DNA from 4 places in the Marinobacter sp. bablab_jr008 genome. Region 1 is predicted to be linked to each of the others. Evidence: predicted binding sites of a transcription regulator. Region 1 holds the regulator's gene; each other region holds the start of a gene.
The links. The regulator FliA, encoded in region 1, starts transcription of late flagellar genes. The targets are predictions, from matches to a motif close to CTAAAGTTTNNNNNNNNNNNGCCGNTAA.
Positions count from the first base shown of each region.

Region 2: the regulator FliA is predicted to act here: its motif matches at 2,643-2,670, upstream of JIF53_RS01695 (methyl-accepting chemotaxis protein).
Region 3: the regulator FliA is predicted to act here: its motif matches at 1,423-1,450, upstream of JIF53_RS10185 (methyl-accepting chemotaxis protein).
Region 4: the regulator FliA is predicted to act here: its motif matches at 3,053-3,080, upstream of JIF53_RS09725 (methyl-accepting chemotaxis protein).

Region 1 is NZ_JACDWW010000054.1:209,976-214,852, reverse strand. Features, by position in the region: gene flhF (flagellar biosynthesis protein FlhF) at 1-494, shown strand, start outside; gene JIF53_RS08290 (MinD/ParA family protein) at 568-1,380, shown strand; gene JIF53_RS08285 (RNA polymerase sigma factor FliA) at 1,413-2,156, shown strand; gene cheY (chemotaxis response regulator CheY) at 2,317-2,700, shown strand; gene JIF53_RS08275 (protein phosphatase CheZ) at 2,722-3,507, shown strand; gene JIF53_RS08270 (chemotaxis protein CheA) at 3,526-4,877, shown strand, end outside.
Region 2 is NZ_JACDWW010000024.1:184,812-189,688, forward strand. Features, by position in the region: gene JIF53_RS01680 (helix-hairpin-helix domain-containing protein) at 1-456, opposite strand, end outside; gene JIF53_RS01685 (hypothetical protein) at 503-901, opposite strand; gene JIF53_RS01690 (bifunctional GNAT family N-acetyltransferase/carbon-nitrogen hydrolase family protein) at 1,062-2,582, opposite strand; gene JIF53_RS01695 (methyl-accepting chemotaxis protein) at 2,739-4,625, shown strand; gene JIF53_RS01700 (transporter substrate-binding domain-containing protein) at 4,650-4,877, opposite strand, start outside.
Region 3 is NZ_JACDWW010000059.1:336,100-340,976, reverse strand. Features, by position in the region: gene JIF53_RS10190 (ethanolamine ammonia-lyase subunit EutB) at 1-1,318, opposite strand, end outside; gene JIF53_RS10185 (methyl-accepting chemotaxis protein) at 1,513-2,829, shown strand; gene JIF53_RS10180 (diguanylate cyclase) at 2,907-4,367, shown strand; gene JIF53_RS10175 (DUF883 family protein) at 4,517-4,846, shown strand; gene JIF53_RS10170 (hypothetical protein) at 4,846-4,877, shown strand, end outside.
Region 4 is NZ_JACDWW010000059.1:248,086-252,962, forward strand. Features, by position in the region: gene JIF53_RS09715 (MFS transporter) at 1-831, shown strand, start outside; gene JIF53_RS09720 (DUF4870 family protein) at 847-1,215, opposite strand; gene JIF53_RS09725 (methyl-accepting chemotaxis protein) at 1,277-2,917, opposite strand; partial or broken gene JIF53_RS09730 (PhoX family protein) at 3,155-4,877, opposite strand, start outside.

The DNA of each region.
Region 1 (4,877 bases):
CCGCTCATGAGCAGCTCTTCGTGTTCGGCCGCATCCTGAATGTGCCCGTGCGTGTGGTGGATGAGAGCCATTCCCTGGATGACATTCTTGATGAGTTATCGGATCGACACCTGGTGCTGATTGACACTGCCGGCCTGACCAGTGCCGACCGCGGTTACCAGGAACAACTGGCGGAGTTGGCTCGCAGCGATCACAATATCCGTACACATCTGGTGGTCTCCGCCACCAGTCAGCCTCGTATCATGAAATCCGTGTGGCATTGCTATAAGATGGCAAACCTTGCAGGCTGCATCATGACCAAGATTGATGAGGCCCTGACCCTGGGCGAAGCGCTCGGGTTCGTTATGGAGACCAGCTTACCGGTGGCCTGGTACACCGATGGCCAGAAGATACCGGAAGATCTCCAGAGGGCGGAGGCCATTCCGTTAGTGCGCCTGGGCGTAGAACGGCTTAAGGCCGTGCAGAGCGCACAGACAGTCGCCGAAGGTGCCTGAGCCTCGTTGGCGACCAGAATAAAACACCGGCACGCGTGCCCGTACAAGAACGTAGTAAGAGACTGATAACAGTATGAGCAGACCACATCCGGTTCAGGTGATTGCGGTTTCCGGCGGCAAGGGCGGTGTCGGCAAGAGCAATGTTTCGGTCAATCTCGGTATCGCCCTGGCCCAGAAGGGGCGCCGGGTTGTCTTGCTGGACGCGGATCTCGGGCTCGCCAACATCGATGTGTTGCTCGGCATTACCGCCAATCGAAATCTTCAAGACGTACTCAGCGGCGATTGTGATCTGAAAGACGTGCTGGTGAATGGCCCTGGTGGTATCAAGATTGTACCGGCTTCCTCCGGCACCCAGCGTATGACCCAGCTCAGCGCCATGGAACATGCCGGCCTGATCAACGCTTTCAGTGAGCTGGGCGACCAGATTGACGTTCTGATTGTGGATACCGCCGCAGGTATTTCTGAATCGGTGGTCAGCTTCCTCAGGGCCTCGCAGGAACTTCTGCTGGTGGTCTGCGACGAACCTACTTCCATTACCGATGCGTACGCGTTGATCAAGCTGATGAACCGGGATTATGGCACCAACCGCTTCCGTATCCTGGCAAACCAGGTCCGCAATGAGCAGGAAGGCCGCCATCTGTTTGAAAAACTGACCCGGGTCACCGAGCGTTTTCTGGATGTGGCACTACAATATGTAGGTATCGTGCCTTACGACGAGGCCGTCAAGAAAGCCGTCCAAAGACAGAAAGCGGTATTGGATGCCTATCCGAGGGCGAAAGCCTCGCTGGCTATCCGGGCTCTGGCCGAAAAAGTGGACAGTTGGCCTTTGCCGTCCTCTCCCAGGGGGCATCTCGAATTCTTCGTGGAGCGGCTCGTCGAAGTCTGATCTGAATCCAGTCCTACAAGAAAACCGGATACATGACATTGGCGAAACATCTGGGAATTTACCATCAGGCCGGCGCCAGGAGCCCTTCAGCCCTGATTGAAGAGCATGCGCCGCTGGTCAAGAAAATCGCCCTTCATCTCATGGCCCGGCTGCCGCCATCAGTGCAGCTGGAAGACCTTATGCAGGCCGGTATGATTGGCCTGCTGGAGGCCGCGCAGCGCTATTCTTCCGGCAAAGGTGCCACCTTTGAAACCTACGCAGGGATTCGCATCCGCGGTGCCATGGTGGATGAGATCCGCAAGGGCGACTGGGTGCCCCGCTCAGTGCATCGCAACGCCCGGCGAATCGCCAGTGCTATCAAACAAGTGGAAGATCGTACCGGGCGCGAGGCCCAGGATGCCGAAGTAGCTGAAGAGCTTGGCATTGGTCTGGACGAGTATCATGCCTCACTTGCCGACGCGAACAGCGGTAGACTTTTTAGTCTTGATGAGCTCAATGAATCCGGCGAGCTGCCGATAGAAGAAGCAGAAGCGAGTGATAATCCGCTGGACGGTATTGCTTCAGGCGCTTTCCAGCGCAGTCTAGCAGACGCCATTGAGCAGTTGCCTGAGCGTGAAAAACTGGTATTGAGCCTGTATTACCAGGAGGAGCTCAACCTCAAGGAAATCGGTGCGGTGCTTGGGGTCAGTGAGAGCCGGGTAAGCCAGATTCACAGCCAGGCGGCGTTGAGACTTCGCAGCCGGTTGGCCGAGTGGCGGGATGGTGACAACGACTGATCGGCCAGGTGCTGTGTTTCGCTTTCAGCAAGCTGTGTAGCTTTTGGTAAACGATGCTTTACAACGTGCGCAAACACCACACAATAAGCGCTTAAGGTAGCAGCCTGCTAGACTTCCAAAAGGCTGAATGAATTCCGGGTGTTACTGACTGGAGGTCCCATTGGACAAGAACATGAAAATTCTCATTGTGGATGACTTCTCCACAATGCGACGCATCATCAAAAACCTGCTGCGAGATCTCGGCTTCACCAATACGGATGAAGCGGACGATGGCAACACCGCGTTGCCCATGCTCCGAAGCGGCAAGTATGACTTCCTGGTGACTGACTGGAACATGCCCGGCATGTCGGGCTTTGACCTTCTGAAGGCTGTCCGTGCTGATGAAAACCTGAAGAACCTGCCGGTTCTGATGGTAACGGCAGAGGCCAAGCGGGACCAGATCGTGGCTGCGGCTCAGGCCGGGGTGAACGGGTATGTGGTCAAGCCTTTCACGGCAGCCGTGCTGAAGGAAAAGATCGAGAAAATCTTCGAACGAATCCAGTAACCAGAGGTCGGATGGCTCGCCATGAGTGATACCAAACAGAACCATCAGGGCCTTGATCCGGAGGTGGCGGAGAAGCTTCAAAAACAGGCCTCCGACCTGGCCGAGAATGTAAACGCCGGGAATTATGCCAAGGCGATGACCCTGATCAATGAACTGAGCGAGGTTCGCGATCAGAGTCTGTATCGGGAAGTGGGGCGACTGACCCGCAGCCTCCATGAGGCAATCCGGAACTTCCAGATAGACCCGCGTAATGCCGAGCAGAAAGAAGTGCTGTCGAAGATGAGCGACGCTTCTGACCGTCTGGCCTATGTGGTTCAGATGACCAGCCAGGCAGCGAACCGCACCATGGATCTGGTTGAGGAAAGCATGCCGGTGGCTCACGCCATGCGGGATGAAGCGGTTGCCCTGCGGGATGAGTGGCAGCGTCTGCGCCGTCGTGAAATGGAGCCTGCGGAGTTTCGGGAGCTTTATGGTCGCATCGACAAGTTCTTCGCTGGCCTGACGACGGACTCCGACAGTCTGTACCAGAACCTGTCGGAAATCCTGCTGGCTCAGGACTTCCAGGATCTGACCGGCCAGGTTATCCAGAAGGTCACCGCGTTGGTGAAAGAGGTGGAAGACAACCTTCTGGGTCTGGTGGTGATGGCCAGCCACGTGGATCAGCTGACCGGCACGGTGCACCAGATTGAAGAAAAAGAAGAATCGGCCGAAAAAGGGGTAGGGCCCCAGATTAAGGCTGATGAGCGGGAAGATGTAGTTTCGGGGCAGGACGATGTGGACGATCTGCTGTCCAGTCTCGGATTCTGATAATAAAGAGGGTGACGCATGGCGTTAGATGCTGATGAAGAGATCCTGCAGGACTTCCTGGTAGAAGCCGGCGAGATACTCGAAAAGTTGTCGGAGCAGCTGGTGGATCTGGAGCAGCATCCCGATGACAGCGATCTGCTGAACGCCATTTTCCGTGGCTTCCATACCGTGAAAGGGGGCGCAGGCTTCCTTCAGCTGGAGGCACTGGTTAACTGCTGCCACTCTGCAGAGAACGTGTTCGATATTCTCCGGAATCACAAGCGCAAGGTCACTCCGGAACTGATGGACGTGGTTCTGGAGGCGCTGGACAACGTTAACGCCATGTTCGAAGAAGTTCGCAACCGGGAAGAGCCGACGCCCGCGCCGGACGAACTGATCGAAGCCCTGGACGCACTCGCCAAACCCGAGTCCGAGGATGCACCGGCGGCGGAAGCGCCAACCCCGGCACCGGAGCCGTCGTCTGCGGAGGTCGGGCAGCAAGGGGACCAGGGCGATATCACTGACGAAGAATTCGAGCAGTTGCTGGACGCGTTGGCGGATGAAAAATCCGACGGCCAGAAACCGGCCGGCAACGAGCAGGTGAGCACTCTGGCTGAATCCGCCGGCGGCTCAGACAGTGATGAGATTACCGACGACGAATTTGAGGCTCTGCTGGATCAACTTCACGGCAAGGGCCAGTTTGCCGGCGCGCCTGCGGAAGAGGAAACAGCCAAGGCAGAAACCAGCACCAGCGGTGGCTCAGAAAAATCAGCCGGCGACGCCGATCTGATTTCCGACGACGAATTCGAGAACCTGCTGGACGAACTGCATGGCAAGGGCGCCGGCCCAAGTGCCGGGTCTTCCGACAGCGAGCCCAAACCGGCGCCTGCTCCATCCGGCAAGGCCGAACCGGCCCCGGAACCAAAGAAAGCAGAAGCCAAAGCCGAGAGCAAGGCCGCTGCCAAGCCGGCCTCTGCGCCCGCGCCTGCCCGTGAGGCCGCACCCGCGGGAGAAACCACGGTTCGGGTAGATACCAAGCGCCTGGACGACATCATGAACATGGTGGGCGAACTGGTGCTGGTGCGGAACCGCCTGCAGCGTTTGGGTTCCGAAAGTGAAGACGAACACATGCACAAGGCGGTGGCCAACCTCGACGTAGTGACTACGGATCTTCAGGCTGCCGTCATGCAAACACGGATGCAGCCGATCAAGAAAGTTTTCGGCCGTTTCCCGAGGGTAGTGCGTGATCTGGCCCGGAGTCTGAAAAAAGAAGTGAACCTGGTGATGCACGGTGAGGAAACCGACCTGGATAAAAACCTGGTCGAGGCGCTGGCCGACCCACTTGTGCACCTGGTCCGAAACTCCGTGGATCATGGTGTCGAAGCGCCGGA
Region 2 (4,877 bases), on a different contig from region 1:
AGACTTGTCTACCGGCTTGGCCGCTTTCTTCGGAGCTGCGGTTTTGGGCTTGGCGGTGCTCGCTTTCTTCGCGGCGGGCTTGGCAGCGGTGGTTTTCTTCGCCGGAGCTGCTTTTTTGGTGCCACTGGCCTTCTTGGTTGACGCGCTGGGCTTGGAAGCGGACTTGCCACTTTCCTTGGACGCGATACCCAGGCGCTCCAGCAACGCCGACTGCAGTTCATGGAACTCGTTCATGCGGCGTTCAAATTCGTCGTTAAAGCGCTTCATTTCACGATCACGCAGCTCATCCATGTCTTTCAGGAGCTTGCGTACTGGCTCCTGAACCTGGTTCTGCAGGTTGTCGAACTGCTTCAGTGCGTCGTTAATCAGCCCTTCGATCTGGGCGGATGTTTTCTCGAACTCTTTGTTTACTTTCTTGACGATCTTATCAACGCTTGGCTTGGCTTTCTTTGCCATGGAGTGTCTCCTTACGGAAGGGAAGTGCGGGTGAAGTGAACGGGCATCAGGCCATTTGTCGCATACCGGAAGCGGGGCTCGACCCACGCCGGGATTTCAGGCTCTGTTTCTTGAGAACAACTTCTCTTATGCGCCGCAGTTTGTCAGAGAGCGGCGATTCGTCTCGAGCGTTTAGCTCAACAAAATCAAGTGAGTAGAAGAAGTTGCTACAGTGTTTTCTCTTTTCGGTAACCAGGCCGGTCAGGCCTTCGGCACGGATTTCTTCAAACGGCATATCCATAACAAGGTCGACAACCACGGTATCCCCGGGTTCAAACAGCTTGTCCGTTTTCATCACGCAGCCGTAACTGTCGAGTTCATAAAGTCGCGCTTCCACGGTTTCCTTGCGAAAAATGCCGTGTCGGATTCGGAAACGCGCGACCAGGTCCGGTAGTTCTTCGTTCATGGAACGCTTGCTCTGCTATTGAGGTCGGCCAGATATATACTGAACATTAATTAAACAATAGACGGGCCAGAAACTTTTGGCAATGCCGTCAGCTATCTACCGCAGCCCGTTCATGGAAATAATCAGGATTTGGCCCCCTGTGCGGGGCCAAATCTGCCCATTACCGGGTTTTCAGCTCGTAAAGGTCAACACGTCGATCTTTCAGATTGGTGACAGAACCTTCGTTTCTGACCAGTTTGAGCTTTTCCAGATCCATGTCTGAAAACATGATCATTTCGGTGTTCGGTGTAGTTTCTGCCATCACTGCATCATGTGGAAATGCGAAATCCGACGGCGAGAATACCGAAGACTGGGCGTACTGAACATCCAGGTTTTCCACTTTCGGCAGGTTGCCCACGCTGCCGGTAATCACCACGTAGCACTCGTTTTCTATGGCCCGGGCCTGGGCACAATGGCGCACGCGCAAATAGCCGTTCTTGGTATCGGTCCAGAAGGGGACACAGATAATGTCCACATCCTGACTGGCGGCGATACGGCCCAGTTCCGGAAACTCAATGTCGTAGCAGATCATGATGGCGACACGACCGGCATCGGTATCGAATACCTGAAATTTATCACCACCCTCAATAACCCAGTCGCGACGTTCGTGAGGGGTAATGTGGACCTTGCGCTGCTCGTCTACACGACCGTCACGGTGGCACAGGTATGAGACGTTGTAGACCCGGTCATCTTCAATCAGCGGCATGGAGCCGGTGATAATGTTGATGTTGTAACTGACGGCCATTTCCGACATTTCGTTGCGGAACTGTTCGGTAAAGCCGGCGAGGAACCGAATGGCACGGGTCTGATCCATCTGGTCGGTCAGCCCCATCAGCGGCGCGTTGAAAAATTCCGGGAACAGGGCAAAGTCGCTTTTATAATCCGACAGTGCGTCCACGAAGTACTCAACCTGCTTAAGCACTTCCTCCACCGAGGTGAATTCCCGCATCTGCCACTGCACCGCCCCCATGCGCACCTGGGTTTTTTTGACGTTGAGTACCGATGAGGGGGGCGTATAGAGAATGTTTCTCCATTCCAGCAACGTCGCATATCCGAGGGATTTCTGGTCCTCCGGCAGGTATTTGTGCATCAGCCGGGTAACCTGGAAATCGTTGGAAAGCTGGAACGTCAGGATCGGGTCGTAGATTTCCTTGCGATCAACGCGCTGAATGTATTCTTCCGGAGTGTATTGCTCAGCGTACTTGAAGTAGCTTGGAATCCGCCCGCCGGCGAGGATGGCCCGCAGGTTCATGGAACGACAGAGCTCTTTTCGTGCTTCATACAAGCGACGCCCCAGTCGATAGCCCCGGTATTCGGGGTCTATAAACACATCCAGGCCGTAAAGCGAATCGCCGTTGGGGTTGTGCCAGATTTTTTCGTTACGCAGAATCAGGTCGTCGTAGGCGTGAGGGTTGCTGAATCTTTCGTATTTCACGCATACCGTGAGCGCCACCGCCACCAACTGGCCGTTGTCTTCGATACAGATCTGGCCATCCGGGAACTGTTCTACCAGCGCCTTGATGGTGTCTTTTGGCCACGCGCCACCAATGTCGTCGTAAACCCGATCCATCAACTCTTGCAACTGGCCGTAGTCATCAAGGGTCAGGTTACGCAGATTCAGGTGGAGCTCTTCATGGGCCATAGGGTTCTCCCTGTCGTGTCTGGCGAATGTGCTGTGATCTCAGCATTCTAGCAAAGAGTGTTCAAGACTTCGCAGGATCTGCCGTTAGTGAGTATGTTTCGACTACACTAAATGATAAATGCAATTTGTTTTTGACCCTGATTGGAGGCCGTCAGCTTGAACCTATCATTCGCCCAGAAATTGCTGATCGCAATTGGCTCCCTGATCGTGTTGATTATGGGCGCCCTGACAATTTCCAACGATATTCGGCTCCGCTCAACGACTGATCGCTACGTTAGCGCGCTGATGAGCGATGCAGTGGCCCAGAGTACGTCGAGTATTGCCGATTGGCTCAATACGCGCCTGGATATGGCGGAAGCGACGGCGAAGGCGCTGGAACGGACTCGCAACGACGATAACGCCCGCGTTCTTATGGAAGCCATGACCGAAGGTGGCAACATCAAGGACGTGTACGCCGGCACCGAAGATGGCCGCATGCTGATGCGAAGTGCCGAAGTAGAGGCCACGCTTCCACCCGATTATGACCCCCGGGTACGCCCCTGGTACCAGAAAGCCCAGCGTTTGGGGCAGGCGTCGTTTACCGATCCGTACCTGGACGCAACCTCGGACGAGACCATTATTTCCGCCATGGCGCCAATCAAGCGGGGCAATTATGTTGGCGTGGCCGGTATGGATATCAGTCTCAACACAATCGATCAGATGCTATCGACCATTACCCTGGCAGAGACGGGCTATGCGGCGTTAATTAACAATTCCGGCACGGTCCTGTTTCACCCCAACAGCGAGATTGTTGGCAAGAACATCAGCGGCATGATCGGTCAGCAGCCGGTTCTGGACGGTTCTCTGCAGGGATTTGAGAGCGAGGGTGCCGAGTGGAGTGTCAGCTTTCACCCCATCAGCGAAGCCCGGGCCGTGGACTGGTACCTAGCTACGTTCGTGAATGAAAACCTGATCAGTGCTCCCATCGTCGAGGCTCGGACTATGGGCCTGATCATCGCCGGGGTAGGGCTGATTGTTGCGCTTGTCTTGCTCTACTTTGCGATTAGCTTCCTTCTTGCGCCGGTTCGCAGGCTTAATGGCGCCATGTCTCGCATCGCTTCCGGAGATGCGGATCTTACCAAGCGTCTTGATGACTCTGCGTCTGATGAGTTTGGGCAGTTGGCGCGCAGCTTCAATAGCTTTGTTGAGAACATCCAGCAGGTTGTAAAAGAAGTAAAAGAGGGCAGCGACGAACTGGAGGAGAACGTAAAGTCGCTCCGACAGACGTCCAGCGACAGTCGCTCCAGTGTTGAAAACCAGCAGCATGAGATCGATATGATCGCGACGGCAATTAACGAAATGTCCGCGGCGGCGGGTGAGATTGCCCAGAATGCCCAGCAAACTGCGGAAGCCGCAGAGAATGCAGACCAGGAAAGCCGGGGTTCCCTGGAGACCGTCACCGCCTCGCGGGATGCGGTGCAGAAGCTGGTGGGTGAGATAAACGCCGCCGCCGAGGTTATCGACACCCTTGGTAAGGATGTTTCGTCGATTACGACTGTACTTGAAGTCATTCAGGGCATTGCGGAACAAACCAATCTGCTGGCACTGAACGCGGCCATTGAAGCGGCGCGGGCAGGGGATGCGGGACGCGGATTTGCGGTGGTGGCCGATGAGGTTCGGAATCTCGCTCAGCGTACCCAGTCTTCCACCGAAGAAATCAACAACATGATCGAGCGGCTGCAGAAAGGCGCCAACGATGCGGTAGACGTTATGAAAGCCTCTACGGCGGTATCCAACGTGAGTATGGAAAAAGCGCAGGATGCGATGGAGTCTCTGAACCGGATTGTGGAGGCGATTACCGCCATCAGTCAGATGACCTCACAGATCGCCACGGCCTCCGAGGAGCAGACATCGGTGACCGAAGAGTTGAATGCGTCCATCACCCGCATTGCTGACCAGGGCCAGGAAGCGGCCAAGGCGGCCAGCGAGAACGATGTTTACAGTGGCCACATCGAGACTATCGGCAGTGTGCTGAATGACAAGGTAACCCGTTTCCGGGTGTAATTCGTGGCGGCCAGGGATGGCCCGCTAGTCTCCGACACTCAGTAGCTCAACGCGGCGCTCCAGGTTTTCCAGGGTTCGACGCCCGACATATCTGGATTCTTCACTAAGATACGGATTCTCCAACGTGATTACTGTGCGCCGTTCAAGGCCCAGTGATGATACCGCTCTGCCAAACCAGTTTTTCAGATACACCGCGAAGCTGCCGTCCAGGATCGCTCGCTCCAGACCCAGTTGCAGGCGTTGCGCGGTTTC
Region 3 (4,877 bases), on a different contig from region 1:
AAATCTGCATGGCACGCAACCATTGCTCGAACTCCGGTGCCGGTTTCAGGTTGAGCACACGGCGGGCGTAAAGGGCGTCGTGGAATGACGTGGTCTGGTAATTGAGCATGATGTCATCTGACCCTGGAATGCCCATGATGAATGTGCACCCGGCGACTCCGAGCAGCGTCAGCAGGTTATCCATATCATTCTGGTCGGCTTCGGCGTGGTTGGTGTAGCAGATGTCGCAACCCATCGGCAGCCCGAGCAGCTTTCCGCAGAAATGATCCTCCAGGCCTGCCCGGGTGATCTGCTTGCCATCGTAGAGATACTCCGGACCGATAAAGCCGACCACCGTATTCACCAGCAGCGGGTCAAAATGGCGGGCGACCGCGTAGGCCCTGGCCTCGCAGGTTTGCTGGTCAAGGCCGTGGTGAGCATTGGCGGAGAGGGCGCTACCCTGACCGGTTTCAAAGTACATTACGTTTTGGCCGACGGACCCGCGTTTCAGGCTCAGAGCGGCTTCCTGGGCCTCTTTCAGGGTGGCGAGGTTGAATCCGAAACTCTGGTTGGTGGCTTCGGTGCCGCCTATAGACTGGAAAACCAGATCTACGGGCGCTCCCTGCTCGATGGCTTCGAGGGTGTTGGTCACGTGCGTAAGCACACAAGACTGAGTTGGAATGTTGTAGCGCTGGATTACCTCGTCGACCATGGTCAGTAGCCGCTTGGTTTGAGCCACGTTATCGGTCGCTGGATTAATGCCGATGACGGCGTCGCCATTGCCATAAAGCAGGCCATCAAGAATGCTGGCGGCGATGCCTGCCATGTCATCTGTAGGGTGGTTCGGTTGCAGCCGGGTGGAAAGGCGCCCCGGCAACCCGACGGTGTTTCGGAACGCTGTGGTTATCTGGCATTTCTGGGCAACCAGGATCAGATCCTGGTTGCGCATGAGCTTGCTGACCGCAGCCACCATTTCCGGCGTCAGACCGGGGCGTAGTCGTGCCAGCATCTCCGGCGAGGCGTTATCGCTCAGAAGCCAGTTCCGGAAATCGCCGACCGTCAGGTGAGAAACGGGGGCGAAGGCGGTGGCGTCATGAGAGTCCATGATCAGGCGGGTTACCTCATCCGTTTCATAGGGAATCAGGGCGTCGGTCAGAAACGTCTTGAGTGGCAGGTCGGCCAGACACATTTGTGCCAGTACCCGCTCTTCGGCCGACGCTGCGCCAACGCCGGCGAGATGATCGCCTGAGCGCTCTGGTGTTGCCTTTGCCATCACGCTCCCCAGGTCCCCGAAATCCATGGTCTGAAATCCCATACGGTACGTATACTGGCCACTCATGGTCTTCTCCTTTGGTCCTGGGGTGACTCCGGCGCGCCCACGATCAGATTCCTTTAACTACACTGTAGTTTCTGGAAGCAAATGCTGTCACAAGGGCGTGAAGCCTTAAGTTTAGATCGGTTGAGCCGTTAGTTGAAAAGTGAAAATACTGTCAGTCTGGCTGATGGTTTGGGGCGACTAGGAGCACTGGACAAATGTTCGGCAAAAAACTGCAACAAGAAAACGAGAACCTCAAGGAAGAGCTGTACATGTTGCAGCAACTCGTTGAATACGTCGCGGAGGAGATGATGGCCCTGGAGTTGGACTCCGGTGGCCAGATCAAGTCCGTCAATTCGCGTTTCCAAAGCGAGTTTGGTGCCGGCAGTGATTCGGTGATTGGCCGGCACCCCAGAGATCTGGTGCCCGAATACCTGAGATCTACCCAGCATTTCCGGTTGATGACGGAGGCGGTCAGCAAAGGACGTGTATGGGTAGGCGCCTGGCAGGTGCAGAATGGCGCAGGCACTCATCTTTGGTTCCGGGCCATGGTATGTCCGATCAAACGGCGGGACGGTGAGCTGGACCACATCACGATCTTCGCCAACAACCTTACCCGGACCATTGAGACCTCTTGTGAGCACGAAAACCTGATTCGGGCGATGCAGCGTTCGACAGCGGTGATCGAGTTTGACCTCCATGGCCATGTGCTGACCGCCAACCACCTGTTTCTGGATGCGATGGGCTATCGGCTCGACGAAATCAAGGGAAAACACCACCGCATCTTTTGTCCTCCGGAAGTATATAACTCCCCAAACTACGAGCAGTTCTGGCAGCGACTGCGCAACGGTGATTTTGTCGCTGAACGCTTCAAGCGGGTTGACAAGGCGGGCCGTGAAGTCTGGCTTGAAGCTTCCTATAACCCGTTGATGAATGCCCGTGATGAGCTCTACAAAGTTGTGAAATTTGCAACGGTGATCACCGAGCAGGTCCTTCAGGAACGGGAAGTCTCCAACGCTGCAGGTGTCGCCTATGACACCTCTAAAGCGACGGATGCCAGCGCCAAGCGAGGCAAGGAAGTCATGGAGAATACGGTCACGGTGATGCAGCAGCTGGCGGACGAAATGAGTCGGGCGGTTGAACGTATTGGCGAACTTGATCAGCAATCCCAGACCATCAATGCACTGATCCAGAGTATTAGCGGAATCGCGGAGCAGACCAATCTGCTTGCGCTCAACGCTGCCATTGAGGCGGCCCGGGCGGGCGATCAGGGACGGGGTTTTGCGGTGGTGGCCGATGAGGTAAGAAAGCTGGCATCCCGGACGTCGGAAGCGACCGAAGAGATCACCTCGGTTGTCAGTCGTAACCAGGAGCTGACTTCCAGAGCGGTGGGTGTGATCGAATCCGGAAAATCCAGGGCGGAAGAGGTGCGGTCGCTCGTTGGCGAGGCCGGGGATGTGATCAATGAGATTCAGGAGGCCGCCCGTGAGGTTGTTGATGCTGTCTCTCAATTTGCCAACCGGTTGGGCAACTGACTCGGCCTAAGGTTCTACTGCCCTGAATTGCGACAGGTGCTAGACTTGGAATCTCTGCAGGTGTAAGGAAACCCTCAATGGTGCTTGGCCGTTTGCTGTTTCTGCACCTTCCCAAGGCTTATCACGTTCGTTCAATCGATAATGTTGAAGAGCGCTCCTCACGCGTCGTCAATCGGCTTTCCGTTAACCTCAATGAGGCTGACGCCCACCCTGCCATGTATTGGGGAACACTGGTGTACCCGTTCGAACTGCAAGCCGGGAAAACGACGGTTGTGTATGTGCGCAGTCACGCATACTCACACCAGTGGTTCTCGTTGAAGGTATACGATGACGAGAATTCCCGGCGGGCGCTGGCCGGGGGGCACCTCGATATTGCCCTTATGGTGGGGATGATGCTGGCGCTGGTCTTCTATAACGGCCTTTTGTATTTCGCCACCAGCAAGAAGGAAAACATTTACTACTCACTCTATCTGATTTCAGGCCTGGTCTGGATCGCGCTGTCTTACGGTTTGGTGGCGAAGGCGTTCAACGCTTACGGCGACGCAGTGTTTGTCCTGAATCTCTCGTTGATAACCATGCCGATTTTCCTGCTGTTGTTCATGATGGCCATTTTCGAAACACATGAGTATTTCCGAACCGAACATCGCGTGCTTCAAGGTATGCTGGCATTGCTGGTGGTGACGTTTGTTTACGGCCTGTTTGATATCGCGACGGCCCTGAAGCCTGCCAGCAGTCTTGCCGCCCTGATGATGGTAGTGACCTTCTCCGTGAGCATTTCGCTGTTCAGGAAGGGGCACCCTCTGGTCAAATTCTTCCTTGTTGGTCACACCTTTTTTGTGGTGTTCAACGGGTTTGCCGTTCTGTACTACAAAGGTCTGGTTCAACCGAACTATATCAATAGTCATGGAGTCGGTATTGGTATAGTTCTGGAAGCGCTCACCCTGGCTTTCATTATTTCTTACAGGATCAAGGTGTTGGAGGATATCCGGTCAAAGCAGGATGAGCTGAAACGCCAGGCCTCGACGGACCCTCTGACACGGCTCTTCAATCGCCGGTATTTCATGGCAGAGGGAGAGTACGTGCTGGAACAGGCCCGGACCTCGGGTGAGCCGTTGTCGGTTATTGCCATTGATATCGATCATTTCAAAGCGGTCAATGACACCCATGGCCACAATGTGGGCGACCTGGTTCTGGTAGAAGTTGCCTCCGTATTTCGTCAGTTCAGCCGGGACAGGGATCTGGTCGCGCGCTTCGGTGGCGAGGAATTCGTCATTCTCCTGCCGGGTGCGGATCTGGCAGAGGCGTTTGGCTGTGCTGAACGTATCAGGAACGCTGTCGAAGCCATGATCATTGATGGAGGCGATGGGTTGGTGGTTCAAGTCACAGTAAGTGTCGGTGTGGCTGAGGTAAACCCCCTTCTGGAATCTGTGGAGGGGGCGGTCAAACGGGCCGACCGTTCACTGTATGAGGCCAAGGCCGGGGGCCGCAACCGGGTTTGTGGCTATGATGGTCCGGCAGGCAAGGCCCTACCCACCTGAGGGTGGAGATCCTCCAATGGCGTCCCGCACATTAAGAAGCGCTAATCACGTTGTTTGAACCCTGTGCTAGAGTTGGAGTGACCGTGGTTGCTTTTGGATACACGCAGCCATAGCCGAAATAGCAGTAATCATACTGATAAGGAGGCAAGATGATGGAAGCGAAATCCGGTCAACAAAATGAGTACGAACAGGTACGTGAGGATCTGCGCCGTCTTCAGGAAGATATGGCCAAGCTGACCAGAAGCGTCGCTGAAGGCCAGAAGAACAACATCAGTCATCTCCGAGACGAGATACGCCGCGAAAGCCGGGAAGCGTTTGACCAGGTAAAGCGGCGGGGCGATGAAGCCCTTGATCGCGCAAAGGATGTCAGCGGCAAAGCGGTGGAAAACGTGGAACACAAAATTGAGGAGCGTCCATTCCTCAGTATTGTTCTTATGTTTCTGGCCGGGTTGTTGGTGGGTCGCTTGTTGGATCGCTGATGATGCCTGACTCGGCCTGGTTGCAGGGCGC
Region 4 (4,877 bases), on a different contig from region 1:
AAATGTATCCCCAAAACCCGCCGGGGTCGGCTGTCTGGGCTGGCAACCACCATTGGTGGCACCGCCACGGTAGTGCTCACAGGACTGTTGTTCTGGGATCGGGGCGACCCCAGCATTGCGTTCTACACCACATTGCTGCTCCTGGCAGCTACGCTGTGGGTGATTGCCGGGGTTCTGTTTGCCAATGTGGAAGAGTACGCCGGGGAAACAGGGGGCGGTGGCAACGCTATCAACGAGGCTTTTAAAAGCCTGTCGCTGCTACGGGACGATGCGCCCTTCAGGCATTTTGTCATCACTCGTGCACTGCTTTTGTGTTCGGCTCTCGCGTCTCCCTATTTCGTGGTGCTCGCCCAACAGGAATCCGATATCGGCTGGATGCTGGGTGTCTTTCTGCTCGCCAGCAGTCTGGCCAGCTCCCTGAGCGCCAGCTTCTGGGGTTGGGCCGCCGACACCTCCAGCCGCCGAGTAATGATTCGGGGTGCCGCCATGGCCAGCTCGGTCTGCCTGGTGGTTGGTGTTCTGGCGCTGGTGCTGGGCCCCGGGTTTGGCGGTGCCTGGTTCTATCCGGTCGCGTTTTTTGTGCTGAGTATTGCCCATGCCGGCGTGCGCCTGGGGCGTAAAACCTATCTGGTGGATATGGCCGGTGGCAACAAACGGACAGACTATACAGCAGTCAGCAATACCGTTATCGGTGTGTTGCTGCTGGTAACCGGGGGGTTCACAGCCGCCATTTCCATGATTTCGGACGTGGCGGTGATTCTGGTATTGGGCCTGATGGGGCTGGCGGGTATGCTGAGCGCATTACGCCTGGAAGAAGTGACGGAAGGCTGAGCCATCAAGACCCCGTTACATCGGGGTCTTGCCATCGTTCAGGGCCAGGGCGCCTTTGACAATTCGGTAGATCACCCAGATCGCAATACCCAGCAGAATAAACCAGCCCACGATCAGCATGGTGGTAATCACCCCAATGACTGTCCACAGCAAACCAATCCAGAAGGTGCGGATCTGCCAGCGGAAATGGGGCTCTATCCAGGTACCACGGACATCATCCAGTTTGACGTAGTTGATGATCACGCCCACCAGTGCCGTCAGCCCCCCCAGGAAAAAAGACAACGCCTGCAGGATGTAAACCACCACCGCCAGATTCCTCGCAGAGCTGGGCTCCTGTGATTGCTGACCGTCAGGTTTTGCGGGGATATACTCGGTTTCGGACACAGGTGTTCTCCTTGTTACGTCCCTGGCAGTCTATCACAGCCTTGGCTGGAGCCCAGTGCGATCAATTCCCCGCCGGCCGATACCCAACCCGGAAACCGCCCCAGTGCTTACCGTTCACATAGATGGGCACCGACAGGTCGTGCATGATCTCACCGGTGTCCCGGCGATAGGTCTGGAGCAGCATACTTTCGGTATGACTCCCACAGCGTATGCCAGTGCGGTCATTGAACAGTCGCTTGCTGCGGCTTTTCACCAGGTCCACTTCCGGATTACCACTCGGCGGGTGGGCAAAATCCTTGTTATGGGTAGGCACATAACCGTCCGGCGCGCAGGCGATGGAGAACACCATGGCCTCATGGGATTTCTTGATGGGCTCCTGTATTGCCGGAAACATCTGGTCAGTAAACCGATCGAAGCTGCTGGAATACTGTTGGGGCTGGGTGTTGGCAATCGGTGTTCGCTTCTTGTCAAACAGCGCCGCTTCACTCAAACGGCCCTCTCGAATTGCCGCCTCAAACAACTGGCCAATCTGCTGCGCCCCTTCCAGTGCTTTCTCATAAAACGGCCGGTGGTAGCTTTCGCTGCTGTTCAGCGCAAAGGCAGCATTCGCCTTCTCCGCCAGCTCCATCAACGTGGAAGCCTGGTCCGCCAGCGATGCCACACTGGTATCACTTTCGGATATATGGTCACGGACAGACTCAATAGCCGAAAACACCTGGGCCAGACTCTGCTCGTTGTTCTGGTCGATCTCGGCAATACGGGCAACCTGCTGCTGAACCCGGTCGGATTGATCCCGAATCTGATCCAGCTGGCCGCCAACGCTCTCTACAGATGCCAGCCCGTCTTCCACGGTTTTCGCCAGAGATTCAATGCGGGACACAATCTTGGTTGTGTCATTCTGGATTTCGTCGAGGGTGTCTGCCACTTCACTGGTGGCCTGGGCAGTGCGCCCGGCCAACTGCCGGACTTCATCGGCCACCACCGCAAACCCGCGGCCCTGTTCACCGGCGCGGGCCGCCTCAATAGCGGCATTCAGTGCCAAAAGATTAGTCTGCTCGGCGATACCCTGAATGGTGGACGTCACGCCCTGGATCTTGCCGGATTTTTCGTGCAAGGCCTGAATCAACCTGAGGTTCTCTTCCGACTGTTGATGCACCAGGCGCACACTTTCAATGGCCGACACCAATGACTGACGCCCCTCCACGCTGACTTCACGATTCTGCAATGCCATGGTGGCGGCGTTGGTGGCCTGTTCCGATGATTCCCGAACCGATTCCGTGATCTGGCCGGCGTAGTCGGCCATCTGAGCGGTTTCTTCAACCTGTCGGTCCAGGCGCTGCTTCACCTGATCCGCCGCAAACGAGACTTCGGCGGCCGAGATGGCATTCTTGTCGGCACTGGCCGAGAGGGTTTCAACCAGGGCCTTGCCCGCACGGGCATCCGCCAGAAGCTGCGCACACTGAGCCCGCAAGGGATGATTGTCAGCCAGGGAGCCATCATTCAGGTCGTTGATTCCACGCTCTATTGGTTCAAGCACCCGTAAAACCAGATAGCAAGCCGCAGCAGCAAGGCCCACAAGGAGCCCGATTAACAGAGAGGCGGCATCGAGCCCCATCAACGGAGCCACCAGAATGCAGGCAATACCGAGCGCAACAGCAATGCCCACCCCCCATAAAATTGCAGTGCGATCGAGTAAACCCATGGTGCCCTCATCTTTGTCATTGCTAACGCAAGCATGTTGTTATTGCAGGCCATCCCTGAGGTTAAAGAAATGATATAGGTTAATAACTCCTACTTTAGTGGACTAAAGATACCACTATTGCAGGGCCCAAGGAGTTTATCGGCATCTGGAAGGAAATCTGAAATACAGAAGAGAAAAGCCCGGGCGGAACGAGTCCGCCCGGGCTTTTTGGCAGAGCCTGACAACCGTTATGGCTGATCAGGCACCGATAACGCCGCTGTCATCGCGGGTAACGATAACCGTTGCATCACGCGGACGCGGATCGTTGGCATCCGGCCAGTTTGCTTCCGGGTGCTGGATATTGACGAACATGGTCTTCACATCCGGTGTGGAGACAACGCCTGTAACCTCACAGCCAACCGGCCCAACGAAGAAACGCTTGATCTCGCGGGTTTCCGGGTTGGCCGCCAGCATCATGTTGTTCTGATAAGGTGCTGCATCGGAGCCATCGGTCTGAATCCAGAGGCGGCCGTTATAATCGAACCAGAGGCCATCCGGACTGTTGAAGATGTTGTCATCAGTCAGAGATACGATAACCTGGTCGTCAACCACGGTTTCCGTGCCCTGCTCACCGGCGAACACGAAGATATCCCAGTCAAAGCTGGTCGCAGTGTGATCGTTGCCGTCTTCGCTCCAGCGAATAATATGACCGGTGCGGTTGTTGGCATTCGGATTTGCCGCGTTAACCTGCTCCTCCGTCCGGCGGGAGTTATTGGTCAGCGTAAAGTAAACCTGACCGGAATTCGGATCTACAGCCCCCCACTCCGGGCGATCCATCGGGGTCGCACCTGCGATGTCGGCAGCCAGCCGAGTGTTCAACAAAACATCAGCCTGATTCTCAAAACCGTCAAACTGAACGTTGCCAACCATTTCGCCCTGGGCCGCAGCCACTTTGGCAGCAAAATCCGTATCGTTCAGATCCAGCGCCAGCCAGTCGCCTGAGCCATCGTCGTTAAAGCGAGCCACGTAGAGCGTACCCTCGTCCAGGAGGTAGCCACCAGCCGTTGCAGCGTAATAGGGCTTCGAGGAGACAAATTTGTAGATGTACTCGAAACGGGAATCATCACCGGAATAACATACGACCGGCTCACCTTCCTTAACCGGCGCAAAAATCACACCCTCGTGACCAAAGCGGCCCAGCGCGGTTCGCTTCTGTGGTTTGCTCTCTGGAGTAAACGGGTCAATTTCCACCATGAAACCGTAGGTATTGGCCTCATTCCGGTAATCATCCGCCGCCGACGCCATGGCGGGTCTGCTCCCGGGGCTGCGTTGCATCGCTATTAGCGAAGTACCCGTGCCAGTTTTCCTCAGCCGCAAGGTAAGTTCCCCACGGCGTCGGGCCCATCGCGCAGTTGTTCAGAGTACCGCGGGTTTCCGTTGCATCCGGACTGTATTTGGTGACCAGTTTGTCGTAACCACGCACCGGACCACGGATATCCATTTCGGTATTACCCGTAACCCGGCGATTAAACGGACTCCCGAAAACAATATCCCACTTGCCGCTGTTGTCGCGCTTGATATGAACCACAGACACACCGTGTGCGGCGATTTCCTTGCGCACTTCATCGGCCGGACGCATACCGTTGACGTAGGTAGCCCCGTTGGCATGCAAAGCGCCTTGATTGATGTACTCATGGTTCATCACCAACAGACCTTCGCTGGAGCTGTTACCACCGGCTTTCAGGTCAATCGGGAAAAAGTGCACGCCGTCATGATGCATGCCCATTTGCTGCTCTTGCTCTTCTCCGGTATTGGTGCCATCCGGCTTGTAGGCTGGATAAGACCCGGTAATTGGCGTGCCCCAGGGAAGAAACGCTTCGGAGGAGTATCCCTCGGGAACAACGACCTGATTCTCGGTCGAAGTGGGGACAGCCTTGAAACCCAGTTCAGTGCTGGAGGCGTTTCCACCGGTAGTACCGCC